3 regions of the Micromonospora sp. NPDC049230 genome follow, and region 3 is predicted to be linked to each of the others. Evidence: predicted binding sites of a transcription regulator. Region 3 holds the regulator's gene; each other region holds the start of a gene.
The links. Region 3 encodes HrcA, which represses chaperone genes, less so after heat shock. Its sites were predicted from a motif close to GGTTNGCACNCTCNNNNNGAGNGTGCNAACC; they were not measured.
Positions count from the first base shown of each region.

Region 1: groES (co-chaperone GroES) is a predicted target of HrcA. The motif match lies at 3,156-3,186, and genes of this name have one in related genera.
Region 2: groL (chaperonin GroEL) is a predicted target of HrcA. The motif match lies at 3,348-3,378, and genes of this name have one in related genera.

Region 1 is NZ_JBEZCZ010000029.1:94,715-100,411, reverse strand. It holds gene AB0A95_RS23270 (molybdopterin-dependent oxidoreductase) at 1-866, opposite strand, end outside; gene groL (chaperonin GroEL) at 994-2,637, opposite strand; gene groES (co-chaperone GroES) at 2,708-3,022, opposite strand; gene AB0A95_RS23255 (methyltransferase domain-containing protein) at 3,282-4,478, shown strand; gene ybaK (Cys-tRNA(Pro) deacylase) at 4,489-4,968, shown strand; gene AB0A95_RS23245 (substrate-binding domain-containing protein) at 5,149-5,697, shown strand, end outside.
Region 2 is NZ_JBEZCZ010000005.1:264,584-270,280, forward strand. It holds gene AB0A95_RS07090 (GNAT family N-acetyltransferase) at 1-277, shown strand, start outside; gene paaN (phenylacetic acid degradation protein PaaN) at 328-2,001, shown strand; gene AB0A95_RS07100 (GNAT family N-acetyltransferase) at 2,165-2,695, opposite strand; gene AB0A95_RS07105 (cold-shock protein) at 2,980-3,183, shown strand; gene groL (chaperonin GroEL) at 3,573-5,195, shown strand; gene AB0A95_RS07115 (hypothetical protein) at 5,254-5,502, opposite strand; gene AB0A95_RS07120 (GNAT family N-acetyltransferase) at 5,582-5,697, opposite strand, start outside.
Region 3 is NZ_JBEZCZ010000061.1:16,036-21,732, reverse strand. It holds gene AB0A95_RS32250 (16S rRNA (uracil(1498)-N(3))-methyltransferase) at 1-294, opposite strand, end outside; gene dnaJ (molecular chaperone DnaJ) at 296-1,444, opposite strand; gene hrcA (heat-inducible transcriptional repressor HrcA) at 1,520-2,542, opposite strand; gene AB0A95_RS32235 (DUF4870 domain-containing protein) at 2,653-3,333, shown strand; gene hemW (radical SAM family heme chaperone HemW) at 3,400-4,623, opposite strand; gene AB0A95_RS32225 (enoyl-CoA hydratase-related protein) at 4,643-5,452, shown strand; gene AB0A95_RS32220 (SDR family NAD(P)-dependent oxidoreductase) at 5,511-5,697, opposite strand, start outside.

The DNA.
Region 1 (5,697 bases), on a different contig from region 3:
CCCTCCGACTCGTTCGCCGCTGCGAACTGCCCACCCGGAGCCACCGGCACCGGCGCAGCGGGCGGCACCGGACCAACCGGCGACACCGGACCAACCGGCGACACCGGAGCAGCCGGCGACACCGGAGCAGCCGGCGACACCGGAGCAGCCGGCGACACCGGAGCAGCCGGCGACACCGGAGCGGCCGGCGACACCGACCCAACAGGCGACACCGGAGCGGCCGGCGACACCGACCCAACAGGCGACACCGGAGCGGCCGGCGACACCGACCCAACAGGCGGCACCGGAGCGGCCGGCGACTCCGGCACGCCGTCGGCCGTCGGCGAGGCCGCCGAGGACGGCTCGGCCCGCGATCCCCGCGCCGGCCCGGCAGGCGGCACCGACCCAGCCGGCGGCACGGTCGGGGTGGGGGGTGACCAGGGCCAGGGGTCCAGCTCGAACGGGCCGGCGATGAACAGCCAGAGCACCAGAGCACCGAGACCGGCTCCGACAAGTGACGGCAGCGCGTCGGCCGCGTCGGCACCGGAGCGGGTCAACGCGGCGGCCACGCCGATGACACCGAACGCGGCGATGCCGGCAAGGCCGAGTGCCAGCCGGCGGACCGCCAGCACACCGAAGAGTGCGGCGAACGCTGCGAGCAGCAGGCCCGTGCCGACCAGCAGTGCGATCTTGTCGGCGGTGCCGAAGACGTCGATGGCGAACTGCTTCAGCGACTCGGGGACGGCGTCGACGACCACACCACCGACCGCGACCAGGGGCGCCGACCGAGGGCCGGTCAACACGGCCACCGGTTCGGCGATTCCGATCGCGACGGCGGCGGCGGTGACCCCGGCCAGCGCGGCGTACCGCCGCGACGTGGTGCTCATCGGCCCAGTGTGCGCGATCATCTTGCCCGGTCGCCAACAACGTCAGCGTTCGGTAATGACCGACCGGCTCAAAGAGCGAACCGGGGCACACCGCCGTACGGCGGTGTGCCCCGGTTCGGCTACCGGGTCAGAAGCCCGGGCCGTGCTGGTGACCGTGGCCGTGACCGTGACCGCCACCGGCGGCGGCCGGCTCGGCCTGCTCCGGCTTCTCCACCACGAGGCTCTCCGTGGTGAGCAGCAGGCCGGCGATCGATGCGGCGTTGGTGACCGCGTTGCGGGTCACCTTCACCGGGTCGATGATGCCGGCCTTGACCAGGTCGACGTACTCGCCCTTGGCGGCGTCGAGACCGTTGCCCCAGTCGAGGTCGGCGACCTTCTGCGTCACGACGTAACCGTCGTGACCGGCGTTCTGGGCGATCCAGCGCAGCGGCTCGACGAGCGCCTTGCGCACGACCGAGACACCGACCTTCTCGTCACCGGTGAAGCCCAGGTCGTCGTCGAGCACCGAGCGGATCTGCACCAGGGCGGCGCCGCCGCCGGGGACGGTGCCCTCCTCGACCGCGGCCTTGGTCGCCGCGATGGCGTCCTCGATGCGGTGCTTGCGCTCCTTCATCTCGACCTCGGTGGCCGCGCCAGCCTTGATGACGGCGATGCCACCGGAGAGCTTCGCCAGCCGCTCGGCCAGCTTCTCCCGGTCCCAGTCGGAGTCTGAGGCCTCGATCTCCTTGCGGATCTGGGCCACCCGGTCGGCGACGTCGGCCTTCTGGCCGCCACCGTCGACGATCGTGGTGTTCTCCTTGTCGACCACGATGCGCCGAGCGGTGCCGAGCACCTCCAGGCCGACCTGGTCGATCTTGTAGCCCAGCTCCGGGGCGACGAGCTCGGCGCCCGTGGAGATCGCGATGTCCTGGAGCATCGCCTTGCGCCGGTCACCGAAGCCCGGGGCCTTGACCGCGCAGACCTTGAGGGTCTTGCGCAGCGAGTTGACCACCAGGGTGGAGAGCGCCTGGCCGTCCACGTCCTCGGCGATGATCAGCAGCGGCTTGCTGTTCTGTAGGACCTTCTCCAGCAGCGGCAGCAGCTCCTCGATCGCCGAGATCTTCTGGGTGGTGACCAGGATGTACGCGTCCTCAAGGACGGACTCCTGGCTCTCCAGGTCGGTGACGAAGTTCGGCGAGATGAAGCCCTTGTCGAACTGGAGACCCTCGGTCACGTCCAGCTCGGTGGTGAGCATCGAGCCCTCCTCGACGGTGATGACACCGTCGCGGCCGACCCGCTCCATCGCCTCGGCGATGAGATCACCGATCGTGGCGTCCTGCGCGGAGATCGTCGCCACGTTCGCGATCGACTCCTTGCTGGTGACCTCCGCAGCACGGCCGAGCAGCGCCTCGGAGACCTTGGTGGCCGCCGCGTCGATGCCCCGCTTGAGGCCGGCCGGGTTGGTCCCGGCGGTCACGTTGCGCAGGCCCTCGCGAACCATGGCCTGGGCCAGCACCGTCGCGGTGGTGGTGCCGTCACCGGCGACGTCGTTGGTCTTGGTCGCCACCTCCTTGACCAACTGCGCGCCAAGGTTCTCGTACGGGTTGGTGAGCTCGATCTCCTTGGCGATGGTCACACCATCGTTGGTGATCGTCGGCGCACCGAATTTCTTGTCCAGGACGACGTTGCGCCCACGCGGGCCGAGGGTGACCTTGACCGCGTCCGCCAGGGCGTTGACACCGTGCTCCAGCAGGTGTCGGGCGTCGTCCGAGAAGCTCAGGATCTTCGCCATTAATGTCCCTTCGAAGCGCCATTGCCCCGGCCCGGCGAGCCGGACCGGGGCAATGGAACTGATCGGTTGCTTACTTCTCGATGACCGCGAGGACGTCGCGGGCGGAGAGCACCAGGTACTCCTCGCCGGCGTACTTGACCTCGGTGCCGCCGTACTTCGAGTAAAGGACGGTGTCGCCGACCTGGACGTCAACCGGAACCCGGTTGCCGTTGTCGTCGACGCGCCCCGGGCCCACAGCGAGGACGGTGCCCTCCTGCGGCTTCTCCTTGGCGGTGTCGGGGATCACGATGCCCGACGCCGTGGTGGTCTCAGCCTCGTTCGCCTGGACCACGATGCGGTCCTCGAGCGGCTTGATCGCAACCTTGGTCGCGGTAGTCACGGGCATACCCTCCTGGGGTACTGGTTTCGTTGCTGGCCGGCGGGGCCAACCAGCGTCAATCTGCCTCATGCCACCGGGCGGGACCGTCGTCGCGGGTGCCGGTCCGCCTGGCGTGCGCACCCGGGTCGCGAGACCCGGAAGCTGGCACCCTCAGGGTGAGAGTGCTAATCGCAGGTTATTCCGTGGCTAGCACTCCGTCAAGGAGAGTGCCAGCGAGTCGCGCCCCGCCAGCCCGGATTTCCGGGTCCACCCGGAGAATGACCGGGTGGATCTCGATCAGCTGGCGGCTCTGCGTACCCCCGAGGGGTCGGCCGCGCTCGCGACGGCGGCCGGTCTGGCCGGCGGTGATCCGCTGGTCGCGGCGTCGGCGCTGCGCGCGGCCGGGGTGCCGCCGACGTTGGCCGCCGCGGCGCTCACCCAGGCGGAGCTGCGGCACCGGGCGGTCGGCAAGTTCGGTCCGGTCGCCGCCGGGATGTTTCTCACCCGTCCCGGCCTGGAGCAGGCCACCCGCCGGGTGGTCGCCGACCGTCGGGCCGCCCGGCTGTCCGCGGCCGGTGTGCGCACCCTGGCCGACCTCGGGTGCGGCCTCGGCGCGGACGCGCTGGCCGCCGCCCGTGCCGGCATCCGGGTGTACGGGGTGGAGGCCGACCCGGTGACCGCGGCGATGGCCGCCGCCAACGCCACGGCGGCCGGGCTGGCCGAGCTGTTCACCGTCGAGTGCGGGGATGCCACAGCCTTCGACGTGTCAGGGGTCGACGGGGTCTTCTGCGATCCGGCCCGCCGCAGCAGCGGCACCGGTCGACGGATCTTCGACCCGCGCGCCTACTCGCCACCGTGGGACTTCGTCACCGGGCTGGCCGAACGGGTGCCGCGCACAGTGGTGAAGGTGGCGCCGGGCCTGGACCACGCGCTCATCCCGGTCGGCGCGGAGGCCGAGTGGGTCGGCGTGGACGGCGACCTGGTCGAGGCCGCCCTCTGGTGCGGGGAGTTGGCGGAGGTGCCCCGCCGCGCCACGCTCTATCGCCAGGAGGGCGGCGAGACCCGCCGCCACCAGCTCACCGGCTCGGGTGCCGAGGAGGCGCCGGTCGGGTCGCCCCGGCGCTACCTGTACGACCCCGACCCGGCAGTGATCCGCGCGCACCTCGTCGCCGAGTTGGCCGCCGAGTTGGACGCCAACCTGGGCGACCCGAGCATCGCCTACCTCTACGCCGACCAGCCGACCCACACCCCGTACGCGCGCTGTCTGGAGATCACCGACGTGCTGCCGTTCTCGCTCAAGCGACTGCGGGCGCTGCTGCGCGAGCGCCGGGTGGGCCGGGTGGAGATCCTCAAGCGGGGTTCCGCGCTCACCCCGGAGCAGCTCCGGCGGGATCTGCGGCTGGCCGGGGACGCGGCGGCGAGTCTGGTGCTCACCCGGGTCGCCGGCGCACCGACAGTGCTGATCGGTCGGCCGGTCGACTAGTTTCGCTGGTGTGGCAGGACAGGGCACCCCGGCGACGGCACTGTTGGTCAAGCGCGGAGTCGCGCACCGCACGCATCCCTACCGGGTGTCGCCGGACGCCCCGAACTACGGCGCGCTGGTGGCGGTGGCGCTCGGTGTGGCACCGGAGCGCGTCTTCAAGTCGCTGGTGACCGAGGTCGACGGCGCGCTCACCGTGGCGGTCGTGCCGGTCACCGGCGAGCTGGATCTCAAGGCGCTCGCGGCGGCGGTCGGTGGCAAGCGTGCGGCGCTGGCCGAGCGGGCCGTCGCCGAGCGGGCCACCGGCTACGTACGGGGTGGGATCAGCCCGCTCGGGCAGCGCAGGCGACTGCCGACGGTGCTTGACGAATCCGCGTTGGATCTTCCGACGATCTACGTGTCGGCTGGTCGGCGCGGCCTGCAACTCGAACTGGCAGCGGCGGATCTGGTGGCGCTGACCGACGCCCGTACCGCGCCGTTGCAGACCCGCTGACGCCCTTCGTTACGTCGACTACGCCGTGGGATACCCACGGAGTAACAGTCGCGTTGCTGAATTGTTATCGCTGCCAACAAACTAGGCACCTGAGCGGTCTTGTGGAGGCGGTGTGACGCGCAATACGTTGCCGGACACAACAAAAACAACACCTCCCCCACCCCCGAAAGGACCCTGCACATGCGTAAGGGGATCCTCACCATCGCCGCCGTGGGCCTGCTCACGACCGGCGGCTTGACCGCCTGCAGCGACGACTCCAGCGGCGACAAGGCCGGCTCGAACAAGACTCCCAAGATCGGCGTGATCCTTCCGGACAGCAAGTCCTCCCCCCGTTGGGAGACGGCGGACCGCCGCTTCCTGGAAGAGGCGTTCAAGGCTGCCGGCGTCCAATACGACATCCAGAACGCCCAGAACGACAAGGCCGCATTCCAGACGATCGCCGACCAGATGATCACCAGCGGCGTCACCGCCCTGATGATCGTCAACCTGGACTCCGGCACCGGCAAGGCCGTGCTCGACAAGGCCAAGTCGCAGGGCGTCGCCACCATCGACTACGACCGGCTCACCCTCGGCGGCTCCGCCCAGTACTACGTCAGCTTCGACAACGAGACAGTCGGCAAGCTCCAGGGCGAGGGTCTGGCGAAGTGCCTGACCGAGAAGGGCGCCAAGAACCCGGTCGTGGCGTACCTCAACGGCTCCCCCACCGACAACAACGCCACCCTGTTCAAG
Region 2 (5,697 bases), on a different contig from region 3:
GTCCGGTCGGCTGGTCGCCTGGACCCTGCTGGACGTGGGCGCCTCCGCCGACTGGCACGCGTTCCAGCAGATCACCATCGTCGACCCGGCCCACCGTGGGCACCGGCTGGGCCTGATCGCCAAGGCCGAGAACCTGCACCACCTGCTCACCCACGAGCCGGCTGTCCGTGTGATCGACACGATGAACGCGGCCAGCAACACCTACATGGTGGCGATCAACGAGCAGCTCGGCTTCCGTCCGATGGACTCCTGGACCGACTGGCAGCTCACGCTCTGACCGGCATTCGCGCTACTGCTCACGGACGTGACTCAGGCATGATGGCGGGCATGACGGAGACCCCGCATCCCCTGTACGACAGGCACGCCGACACCCTCACCCGTGCGCTGACCGCGATCACGGAGCGGGGCTACTGGTCCGCCTATCCCGAATCTCCCAGCCCCCGGGTGTACGGCGAGACCGCCGCCGCCGACGGCAAGGCCGCCTTCGAGGCGTACCTCGGCTGTGACTTTCCGCTCGACCAGCCGGGCAGCGGCGCTCGGGTCGCCACCGAGACGAGCCCGTTCGGGGTGGAGTTGGCGGTGCGGTATCCGCACGCCGGCCCCGGTGAGCTGGTCGACGCGGCCTCCGCGGCGCTGCCGGCCTGGCGTGACGCCGGCCCGCAGGCCCGCGTCGGTGTCTGCCTGGAGATCCTCGATCGGCTGCACAAGCACATCTTCGAGCTGGCCAACGCGGTGCAGTTCACCAGCGGGCAGGCGTTCGTGATGGCCTTCCAGGCCGGCGGTGCCCACGCGCTGGACCGGGCGTTGGAGGCGCTGGCGTACGCGTACGCGGAGATGACCCGGCACCCGGGCACGGCTGGCTGGGAGAAGGCCGCCGGCAAGGGTGACCCGCTGCGGATGACCAAGACGTTCCACGTGGTGCCGCGTGGGGTGGCGCTGGTGATCGGCTGCAACACCTTCCCGACCTGGAACTCGTACCCCGGGCTGTTCGCCTCACTGGTCACCGGCAACCCGGTGCTCGTCAAGCCGCACCCGCGCGCGGTGCTGCCGCTGGCCATCACCGTGAAGTACGCCCGGGAGGTGCTCGCCGAGGCCGGGTTCGACAGGAACCTGATCATGTTGGCGGCCGAGGCTCCCGGTGAGAAGCTCGCCAGCGACCTGGCCCTGCACCGCGCCGTGAAGATCGTCGACTTCACCGGCTCCACGGAGTACGGCGACTGGCTGGAGACGCACGCCCGGCAGGCCTCGGTCTACACCGAGAAGGCCGGCCTCAACACCGTTGTCATCGACTCCACCGACGACTTCGCCGGCATGTGCCGCAACCTCGGTTTCACGCTGACTCTGTACAGCGGTCAGATGTGCACCACCTCGCAGAACATCCTCATCCCGGCCGGTGGCATCGAGACCGACCAGGGTCACAAGAGCTTCGACGAGGTGGCCGGCGGGATCGCCGCCGCGGTCGGCAAGCTGACCGCCGACCCGGCGCGGGGCGTCGAGCTGACCGGCGCCATCGTCAACGACGGGGTGCTGGAACGGCTGGCCGAGGTCACCAAGGTGGGCGAGCCGGTGCTGGAGTCACGGGCCGTGACCCACCCGGCGTACGCGGACGCGGTGGTGCGTACCCCGACGATCGTGAAGCTGGCCGCGGACGACGCGGAGACGTACGGCCGGGAGTGGTTCGGGCCGATCTCGTTCGCCATCGCTACCGACTCCACCGCGCACAGCCTGGAGTTGCTGCGCCGGACGGTCGGCGAGAAGGGTGCGCTCACCGCAGGGGTCTACTCCACCGACGAGGCGGTGCTGGACGCCACCGAGGCGGTGGCTGTCGAGGTCGGTGTGCACCTGTCCTGCAACCTCACCGGCGGGGTCTTCGTGAACCAGTCGGCGGCGTTCTCCGACTTCCACGGCAGTGGCGCCAACGCGGCGGCGAACTCGGCGTTGACCGACGGGGCGTACGTGGCCAACCGGTTCCGGATCGTTCAGTCGCGGCGTCACGTGTAGTGGTTGCGGTTGGGGTTTCCGGGCAGCGCACCCCGCTCCGGGCGGTCAGGCTTGATCCCTGCGCGGGGCGGGCTGCCCCGGAAACCCTGCCGTGGGCACGACGGTGGCGTCACTGCCGGCTTTTCTAAGCCATCAGTTCTGCCTTGGGATGGGTTCTCTTGTTCTAGGCAGTTCGGCGCATTTGTAGCTCGGTCAGGGCTGGGATGGTGGGGTGGGGGACGCGTACGCCGGTGTCTTTGAAACCCAGGCGTTGGTAGGCGCGGTAGGCGCGGTCGTTGCCGACCACCACCTCCAGCAGCAGCTTCGGCCGGCCGCAGGCCCGTGACCAGGCGGCCACCCCCTCGACCAGCCCGCCGAGCAGCCCGCTGCCCCGCCAGGCCGGCGTGACGTACACGGCGTAGACCACGGTGAGCCCGGGTTCGTTCGGGGCGACAGTGCCACCGGCGTGTCCGAGCAGCCGACCACCCGGGTCGGCGACGAACTGCGCGTTGCCGGGGCCGGTCGAGGTGTACGCGACCCGGGCGGCGAACTCGGCGTGCGGTCGGGCCGCCGCGTCCGCCAGAGTCTCCAGGAAGGCCAACGGTGCGTCGGCGAGCATCTCCAGACGCAGTGCCCGCATCCGGGCGGCGTCCTCCGGTCGGACCCGGCGGATCTCTGCCCGCCGCAGGGCGGTCGCGCCCGCATCGGTGGTCATGCCCGCATGCCTACCACAGGGTCGGTGGCCGGCGCGGCCGAGCTGCGTGGGGCAGTCATCGACGTGGATCCGGTGGGATCGGAAACCCGGCCGACCGGCGCAGTCGGACCGCCCCGGAAGGTGTCAGATTTGTGGCCGTGCGCGGCCGTCACTCCTCGTGTAGCGTGCGATTTCGGTCACCTTATCCAATGGTCGCCATCGATCGCCGAGGTGGTGGCCGGTGGGCGTCCGGCCGTGCCGTGCGCCAGGTCAGGCGACACCGCGCAGAGTGAGGGAAGTGCACCGTGGCACAGGGCAGCGTGAAGTGGTTCAACGCCGAAAAGGGCTACGGCTTCATCGCCGTCGACGGCGGTCAGGACGTGTTCGTTCACTTCTCCGCGATCGAGATGGACGGCTACAAGGCGCTCGACGACGGCCAGCGGGTGGAGTTCGAGATCGCCCAGGGTCAGAAGGGCCCGCAGGCCGAGCACGTCCGCGTCGTCGGCTGAGTTTGTTTCCTCCTCGGTAGGCCCCGCGCGTCGGGGCTGGCGGCAGCGGCGTACGCGGAGCAGCGCGCCCATGAGGCGCCGGTGAACGCTGCCGGACTGGCGACGGAACTCGGCTGAGCGGGCCCATCGTGCTTGCACTCGGCAGGGGAGAGTGCTAAACAAGTCATTGGCACTCGCATACCGCGAGTGCCAATGGTCGGGACGGTGGGGCCAGGTTGCACCGGCGTGGAGACGCCGGGGCGGCACATGGCCGGTCGTCGCGGGCTATCCGGCCCGGCCGAAGGACGTCGTCGTCGCCAGGTGGCGACGTCCCAAGGTGCGTACACCAGGCGGCCCATCCGGGGCACACATCTCGGATGGCCCGTGAGTGTCCAGGAGGACAACGCCGTATGGCCAAGATGATCGCGTTCGACGAAGAGGCGCGCCGCGGCCTCGAGCGGGGCATGAACCAGCTCGCCGACGCCGTAAAGGTGACCCTCGGCCCCAAGGGCCGCAACGTCGTGCTCGAGAAGAAGTGGGGTGCCCCCACCATCACCAACGATGGTGTGAGCATCGCCAAGGAGATCGAGCTCGAGGACCCGTACGAGAAGATCGGCGCTGAGCTGGTCAAGGAGGTCGCCAAGAAGACCGACGACGTTGCCGGTGACGGCACGACGACGGCGACCGTCCTGGCCCAGGCCCTGGTTCGCGAGGGCCTGCGCAACGTGGCCGCCGGCGCCAACCCGATGGCCCTGAAGCGGGGCATCGAGGCCGCGGTCGCGAGCGTCTCGGAGGAGCTGTCCAAGCTCGCCAAGGACGTCGAGACCAAGGAGCAGATCGCCTCCACCGCCTCCATCTCCGCTGGCGACAGCACCGTCGGCGAGATCATCGCCGAGGCGATGGACAAGGTCGGCAAGGAAGGCGTCATCACCGTCGAGGAGAGCAACACCTTCGGGCTGGAGCTGGAGCTCACCGAGGGCATGCGCTTCGACAAGGGCTACATCTCGGCCTACTTCATGACCGACCCGGAGCGTATGGAGGCCGTCTTCGACGACCCGTACATCCTGATCGCCAACAGCAAGATCTCCTCGGTGAAGGACCTGCTCCCGATCCTGGAGAAGGTCATGCAGTCGGGCAAGCCGCTGCTGATCATCGCCGAGGACCTGGAGGGCGAGGCCCTCGCCACCCTGGTGGTCAACAAGGTCCGTGGCACCTTCAAGTCGGTCGCCGTCAAGGCGCCGGGCTTCGGTGACCGCCGCAAGGCCATGCTGACCGACATCGCCATCCTCGCCGGTGGCCAGGTCATCAGCGAGGAGGTCGGCCTCAAGCTCGACGCCGCCAGCCTCGACATGCTGGGCCGCGCCCGCAAGGTCGTGGTGACCAAGGACGAGACCACCATCGTCGACGGTGCCGGTGACGCCGAGCAGATCCAGGGCCGGGTCAACCAGATCCGGGCCGAGATCGACAAGAGCGACTCCGACTACGACCGGGAGAAGCTGCAGGAGCGGCTGGCCAAGCTGGCCGGCGGCGTTGCGGTCATCAAGGTCGGCGCGGCCACCGAGGTCGAGCTCAAGGAGCGCAAGCACCGCATCGAGGACGCCGTTCGCAACGCGAAGGCCGCCGTCGAGGAGGGCATCGTCCCGGGTGGTGGCGTCGCGCTGGTCCAGGCCGGCAAGACCGCTTTCGACAAGCTCGACCTGGTCGGCGACGAGGCGACCGGTGCGAACATCGTCAAGGTCGCGCTGGACGCCCCGCTGCGGCAGATCGCCGTCAACGCCGGCCTCGAGGGCGGCGTCGTGGTGGAGAAGGTCCGTAACCTCGAAGCGGGTCACGGCCTCAACGCCGCCAACGGCGAGTACGTCGACCTGCTGGCCGCGGGCATCATCGACCCGGCCAAGGTGACGCGCTCGGCGCTGCAGAACGCCGCTTCGATCGCGGCGCTGTTCCTCACCACCGAGGCCGTCGTCGCGGACAAGCCGGAGAAGACCCCGGCTGCCCCGGCTGGCCCGGGTGGCGGGGACATGGACTTCTGAGTCCAGTTCCGACACACCGAACGGGGCGGGCCGCTGACGCGGTCCGCCCCGTTCGTCGTCAGGTGGGCAGTGGGCGCTGGTTGCGCCGTTTGTGCGCCCGGTCGTACGGCGGGAGCAGTTGGATCGGCGCGTCCACCATCTCCTGCGGCTGCTCGACCACCGACGGCGAGTCGTCGGTGGTCATCTCGGCCAGTTGCTCGGCGTCGCCGTAGTCGAGCCGGTCGAACGGCAGTTGGCCGGGGAGTTCGCCGACCGGTTTCCAGGTGATCGGCGGGCCGTCCTCGGTCTGGTCGTCATCCGTGGTCATGGCTGCCTCCTCTACCAAGACGGTAGGGGGCGTCGATGGCCGGTGCGGGCGAATGGCTCTATGTCCCCGTTTGCCCCGGTTATGCGGACAGTGTCCGGCGGTACAGGAAGAAGACCCGCTCGATGCGCGCACCCGCGCTGCGCGAGTAGAACGGGACCGGCCCCACCCAGCCGATCTCCGCCCGGGTCAGCCCCG
Region 3 (5,697 bases):
GGTCATCGCCTGCACGGCCAGCTCACCCCGGTCACCCTTGGCGATGCCCTGCACCGTGACGATCCGGGGCACTGGCGCGTCCGCGTACCCCCGGGAGGTGATGCTGACCTCCAGGCTGCCCCGGCCGACGGCGGTGACCACGGCGGCGGCCGTGCCACCCCGGCCGTCGGCGAGCAGCAGCTCCTCACCGACGCGCAGCCGCTGCACAGTGGCGGCGTGGTGCCCCTCCGGGCCGTCCAGGGTCAGCGCGTCGCCGGTGGGCAGCGCCTCCACCAGGAACAGCGGCGCGGACACCTCAGGCGTGCCCGTTGAACGCGTCGCGCATCCGGGAGAAGAAGCCGCCCTGCTTGGATAACTCGGCGACCTCCTCACCGCGGGTCTTGGCGAAGTCGCGCAGCATCTTCTCCTGGTCGGGGTCGAGCTTGGTCGGCGTCCGCACGTCCAGGTGCACGTAGAGGTCACCTCGGCCGGTGCCGCGCAGGTGCGGCACGCCCCGGGCGCGCAGTCGCAGCGTGCTGGCCGGCTGGGTGCCGGCCTTGACGTCGACCGTCTCCTCGCTGTCCAGGGTCTTGATGGTGAGCCGGGTGCCCAGCGCGGCGGCGGTCATCGGCACTGTGACGCGGCAGTGCAGGTCGTCGCCCTTGCGGGAGTAGACGTCGTGTGGCCGCTCGTGGATCTCCACGTAGAGGTCGCCGGCGGTGCCGCCACCCGGACCGACCTCGCCCTGCTGGGCCAGCCGGATCCGCATGCCGTCCTCGACGCCGGCCGGGATCTTGACGGTCAGCGAACGGCGGGTGCGCACCCGGCCGTCACCGGCGCAGGTGGGGCAGGGGTGCGGGATGGTGGTGCCGTAGCCCTGGCAGACGGTGCACGGCCGGGCCGAGACCACCTGGCCGAGGAAGGTGCGCTGCACCGACTGCACCTCACCGCGGCCAGCGCACGCCTCGCAGGTCGCCAGGTGCGTGCCGGCGGCCGTGCCGGCACCGGAGCAGGTGGTGCAGAGCACCGCGGTGTCGACGGTGATCGGCGCCTCGACGCCGAACGCCGTCTCGTGCAGGTCGAGTTCGAGTCGCAGGATCGCGTCGGCACCCGGGCGGGTCCGTGGTCGCGGGCCCCGGGCACCACCTGCCGCGCCACCGAAGAACGCGTCCATGATGTCCTGGAAACCGACGAACGGGCCGCCGGCACCACCCGGACCGCCCGGCCCGCCGGCGCCGCCGCCACCCGGGGCGAGCGGGTCGCCACCCAGGTCGACGATCTGCCGCTTCCGGTCGTCCGAGAGGACCTCGTACGCGGCGTTGATGTCCTTGAACTTCTCCTGAGCCTCCGGGTCCGGATTGACGTCCGGGTGGAACTGACGCGCCAGCTTGCGGTAGGCGCGCTTGATCTCGTCATCGGAGGCTTCCCGGCTCACACCGAGAATGCCGTAGTAGTCCCTGGCCACTGCGTTCCGTGTCCTCATGTTCGTCTCGCGTTGTGCCGGTCGGCGGCCGCAGCCGGCCGCTTCGGCCCTGACCAATCAGTTCTGGGCCAGCAACTCGCCCACGTAGCGTGCCACGGCGCGGACCGTGGCGATGTTGCCGGGGTAGTCCATCCGCGTCGGCCCCAGCACCCCCAGGCCACCGAGAATGGTGGTGCCCGGGCCGTAGCCGGTGCTGACCACGGAGGCGGCCCGCAGGTTGTCGAACTCGTTCTCGTCGCCGATCAGCACACGGGTCGTGCTCGGCTCCGTCTCGCCGATGAGCTTGAGCAGCACGACCTCCTCCTCCAACGCCTCGAGGATCGGTCGCAGGGAACCCTGGAAGTCGAGCAGACCGCCCCGGGTGAGGTTGGCGGTGCCGGCCAGCGCGATGCGTTCCTCGTGCCGCTCGACGAGCGTCTCCAGCAGGACGGTGGCGAGCGTGGCCATGGTCGGGCGCAGCCCGGCCGGCGCCTCCTCGACGAGCGCCTGCACCAACGGTGGCGTGTCGGACAGCCGCTCGCCGGCGAGCTTCTCGTTGACCAGCCGGCGCAGGTCCATCACGTCGTCGGCCGGCACCGGCCCGGGCAGCTCCACCAGCCGCTGCTCGACCCGCCCGGTGTCCGCGATCATGACGAGCATCAGCCGGGTGGTGGAGATCGGCACCAACTCCAGGTGCCGAACCGAGGAGCGGGCCAGGCTCGGGTACTGCACGACGGCCACCTGCCGGGTCAGCTGGGCGAGCAGTCGCACCGTGCGGTGCACCACGTCGTCGAGGTCGACCGCGCCGACCAGGAAACGCTCGATGGCCCGGCGCTCGGCCGGGCTGAGCGGCTTGACCCGGGACAACCGGTCGACGAAGAGCCGGTAGCCGCGGTCGGTGGGCACCCGGCCGGCACTCGTGTGCGGCTGCCGGATGTAACCCTCCTCCTCCAGCACTGCCATGTCGTTGCGGACCGTGGCCGGGGACACCCCGAGCTGGTGCCGCTCGACAAGCGCCTTGCTGCCGACCGGCTCCTGGGTGGAGACGTAGTCCTCGACGATCGCGCGGAGCACTGCGAGTTTCCGGTCGTCGAGACCCATCCTCCGCACCTCCTGTCGCACGTCGGCCGCCGGCGCCGTAGGCCCCGCCGAGCCGCCCTGGCACTCGACTGTAACGAGTGCCAGTCTACGTCGGCGTACCCGCCGGCGCGATGATCAACGGTGGCCCCGCTGGTGCCGCGTTGCCACGGGCACCTACCGTGACACCCATGACTGAACCTCCTCGCCCTCCCGGCGCGGGTGACCCCGGCAACTATCCGCCGGAGCCGAGTTCGTACCCGTCGGCCGAGCCACCCACCGCACCACTGTCCGGGGCTTCTGGCCCGGGCGGCTATCCCCCGGCCGGTGGCTATCCGCCGCCCACCGGTGACCAGCCGCCGTCGGGTGGCTACCCTCCGGCGGGTGGCTATCCGCCGCCCGGAGGCTATCCGCCCGGAGGCTATCCCGCTGGCGGATATCCGACCGGTGGCGGCCCCGGTGGCGGCTACGCCACCAACGAGGACAAGACCTGGGCGCTTGTCGCGCACTTCGGCGGCGCCGCCGGGATGATCATCAGCGGGGGTGTGCTCGGCTGGATCGGGCCACTGGTGGCGCTGCTGGCCCGCGGCAACCAGTCCCCCACGGCCCGGGCGCACGCCGTGGCGGCGCTCAACTTCCAGCTCATCTGGTCGGTCGTCGGCCTGGTCGGCTGGGTGCTGTCCTGCATCCTGATCGGCTTCCTCGGCGTCGGCGCGGCCATCATCCTCGGTGCCGTGTTCGGCATCATCGCCGGCGTGAAGGCCAACGAGGGTCAGCTCTACCGCTACCCGCTCTCGGCCAACATCATCAAGTGACCCGGGCCGGCCGCTCCCCCGGCCGGTCCGGTGCGCTGCCACCGCACGCCCGGGGCGGCGGCCCGCTCAAGGCAGCAGGTCGCGCACGACCGCGTCGGCGAGCAGTCGCCCACGCAGGGTGAGCACCGCCCGGCCGGCCGCGTACTCGTCGGCGGCCAGCAGGCCCTCGGCCAGGGCCCGCTCGGCGCCGGCCCGTCCGGTGGCGTCGAGCACCGCCAGCGGCAGGCCGCTGGCGAGCCGCAGCCGCAGCATCACGTCCTCCATGTGCGTCTCGTCGGCCGTGAGCACCTCCCGGGCCAGGCCGGGAGACGCGCCAGCGGCCAAGCGCTTGGCGTACGCCGAGGGGTGTTTGACGTTCCACCAGCGCACCCCGCCGACGTGGCTGTGCGCCCCCGGCCCCAGGCCCCACCAGTCCGCGCCGGTCCAGTACAGCAGGTTGTGCCGGCACCGGGCGTCGTCGGTGCGGGCCCAGTTGGAGACCTCGTACCAGGACAGCCCGGCCGCGTCGAGGGCAGCCTCCGCGGCCAGGTAGCGGTCCGCGGCCACGTCGTCACTGGGGTACGCCAGCTCGCCGCGCCGCATCCGGGCGGCGAGCCGGGTGCCGTCCTCGACGATCAGCGCGTACGCGCTGACGTGGTCCACCCCGGCGGCCACCACCTGCTCCAGTGAGGCGGCGAAGTCCTCGGGCCGCTCCCCCGGGGTGCCGTAGATCAGATCCAGGTTGACGTGCTCGAACCCGGCGTCGCGCGCCTCCAGGGCGGCGGCGGTGGCCCGGCCGGCGCCGTGTTTGCGGTCCAGGATCGCCAGCACCCCCGGGGAGGCGGACTGCATGCCCAGCGAGATCCGGGTGTAGCCGGCGGCCCGCAGCAGCTTCAACGATTCCGGGGTGACCGACTCCGGGTTGGCCTCGGTGGTCACCTCGGCGTCGGCGGCCAGCCCCCAGGTGCTGTCGATGCCGTCCAGGATGCGGGCCAGGTCGTCGGCGGGGAGCAGGGTGGGTGTGCCACCGCCGACGAAGACGGTGTCGACCCGGGGCGGCGGGGTGTCGCCGAGCACCCGGGCGGCGAGCGCCAGCTCGGCCAGCACGGTGTCGGCGTACCCCTCGCGGCTGGCGCCGCCGCCCAGCTCGGCCGCCGTGTAGGTGTTGAAGTCGCAGTAGCCGCAGCGGCTGGCGCAGAACGGCACGTGCACGTACACGCCGAAGCCGCGCGCGCCGACCGCAGCGGTGGCGGTGGCGGGCAGCGATCCGTCGACGGGGACGGTCTCACCATCTGGAAGGAGGCCGGGCATGGCCACTAGTGTGCCCGGCATGACCTCTCCCGACGTCCTCGTGCGGGTCGCCACGGCCCGTGGGGTGACCACCCTCACCCTGGACAGCCCGCACAACCGCAACGCGCTCTCCACCGCCCTGATGACCCAGTTGCTGGCCGGGCTGGCGGACGCGGTCGCCGACGAGGCGGTTCGGGTGATCGTGCTCGACCACACCGGCCCGGTCTTCTGCTCGGGGGCGGATCTGAAGGAGACGGCCGCGGCGTACGCCAGCGGGACCGTGCCGGCCGGCATGCTGGCTGATGTGCTCGCGGCGCTCTGGGAGTGCCCGAAGCCGGTGCTGGCCCGGGTGGGCGGGCCGGCGCGGGCCGGTGGGCTGGGCCTGATCGCCGCCGCCGACCTGGCGGTCTGCGCCGACGAGGCGACGTTCGCGTTCACCGAGGTCCGGATCGGGGTGATCCCGGCGGTGATCTCGGCGACCGTGCTGCCCCGACTGCACCCGCGCGCCGCCGCCGAGCTGTACCTGACCGGCGACACCTTCGACGGCCGACGGGCGGCCGAGATCGGCCTGGTCACGGCCTCGGTGCCGGCGGATGGGCTGAACGACGCGGTGCGGCGTTACCGCGACTCGCTGGTGCGCGGCGCGCCCGGCGCGTTGGCCGGCGCGAAGGAGCTGTTGCGCCGGCCGGGCACCGCCGAACTGCGTGCCGACCTGGCCCGGCTGTCCGCCCTGTCGACCGGGTACTTCCTGTCCGACGAGGGGCGCGAGGGGGTCGCGGCGTTCCGGGAAAAACGACCAGCTCGGTGGGTGGCCGCTCTCGACGGTGGTGCCGGTGATCATGCCGGGTAGGACCGGGGGTGCCGGGGGCGCCGCCCTTGGTCGGCGGCGCCCCCGGTTTCCGGTGGGGTCACCAGGCGGTCGCACCGCCGTCGACCGGGTAGTTCGCCCCGGTGATGTACGACGCCCGGTCGGAGGCGAGGAACACCACGAGTTCGGCGACCTCCTCGGGTTGGGCGAACCGCTTGAGCAGCGTCTTGCCCGTGATCGCGTCCCGAGCCGCCTGGTTGTCACCCAGGTCGCGCTCGCTCGCGGGG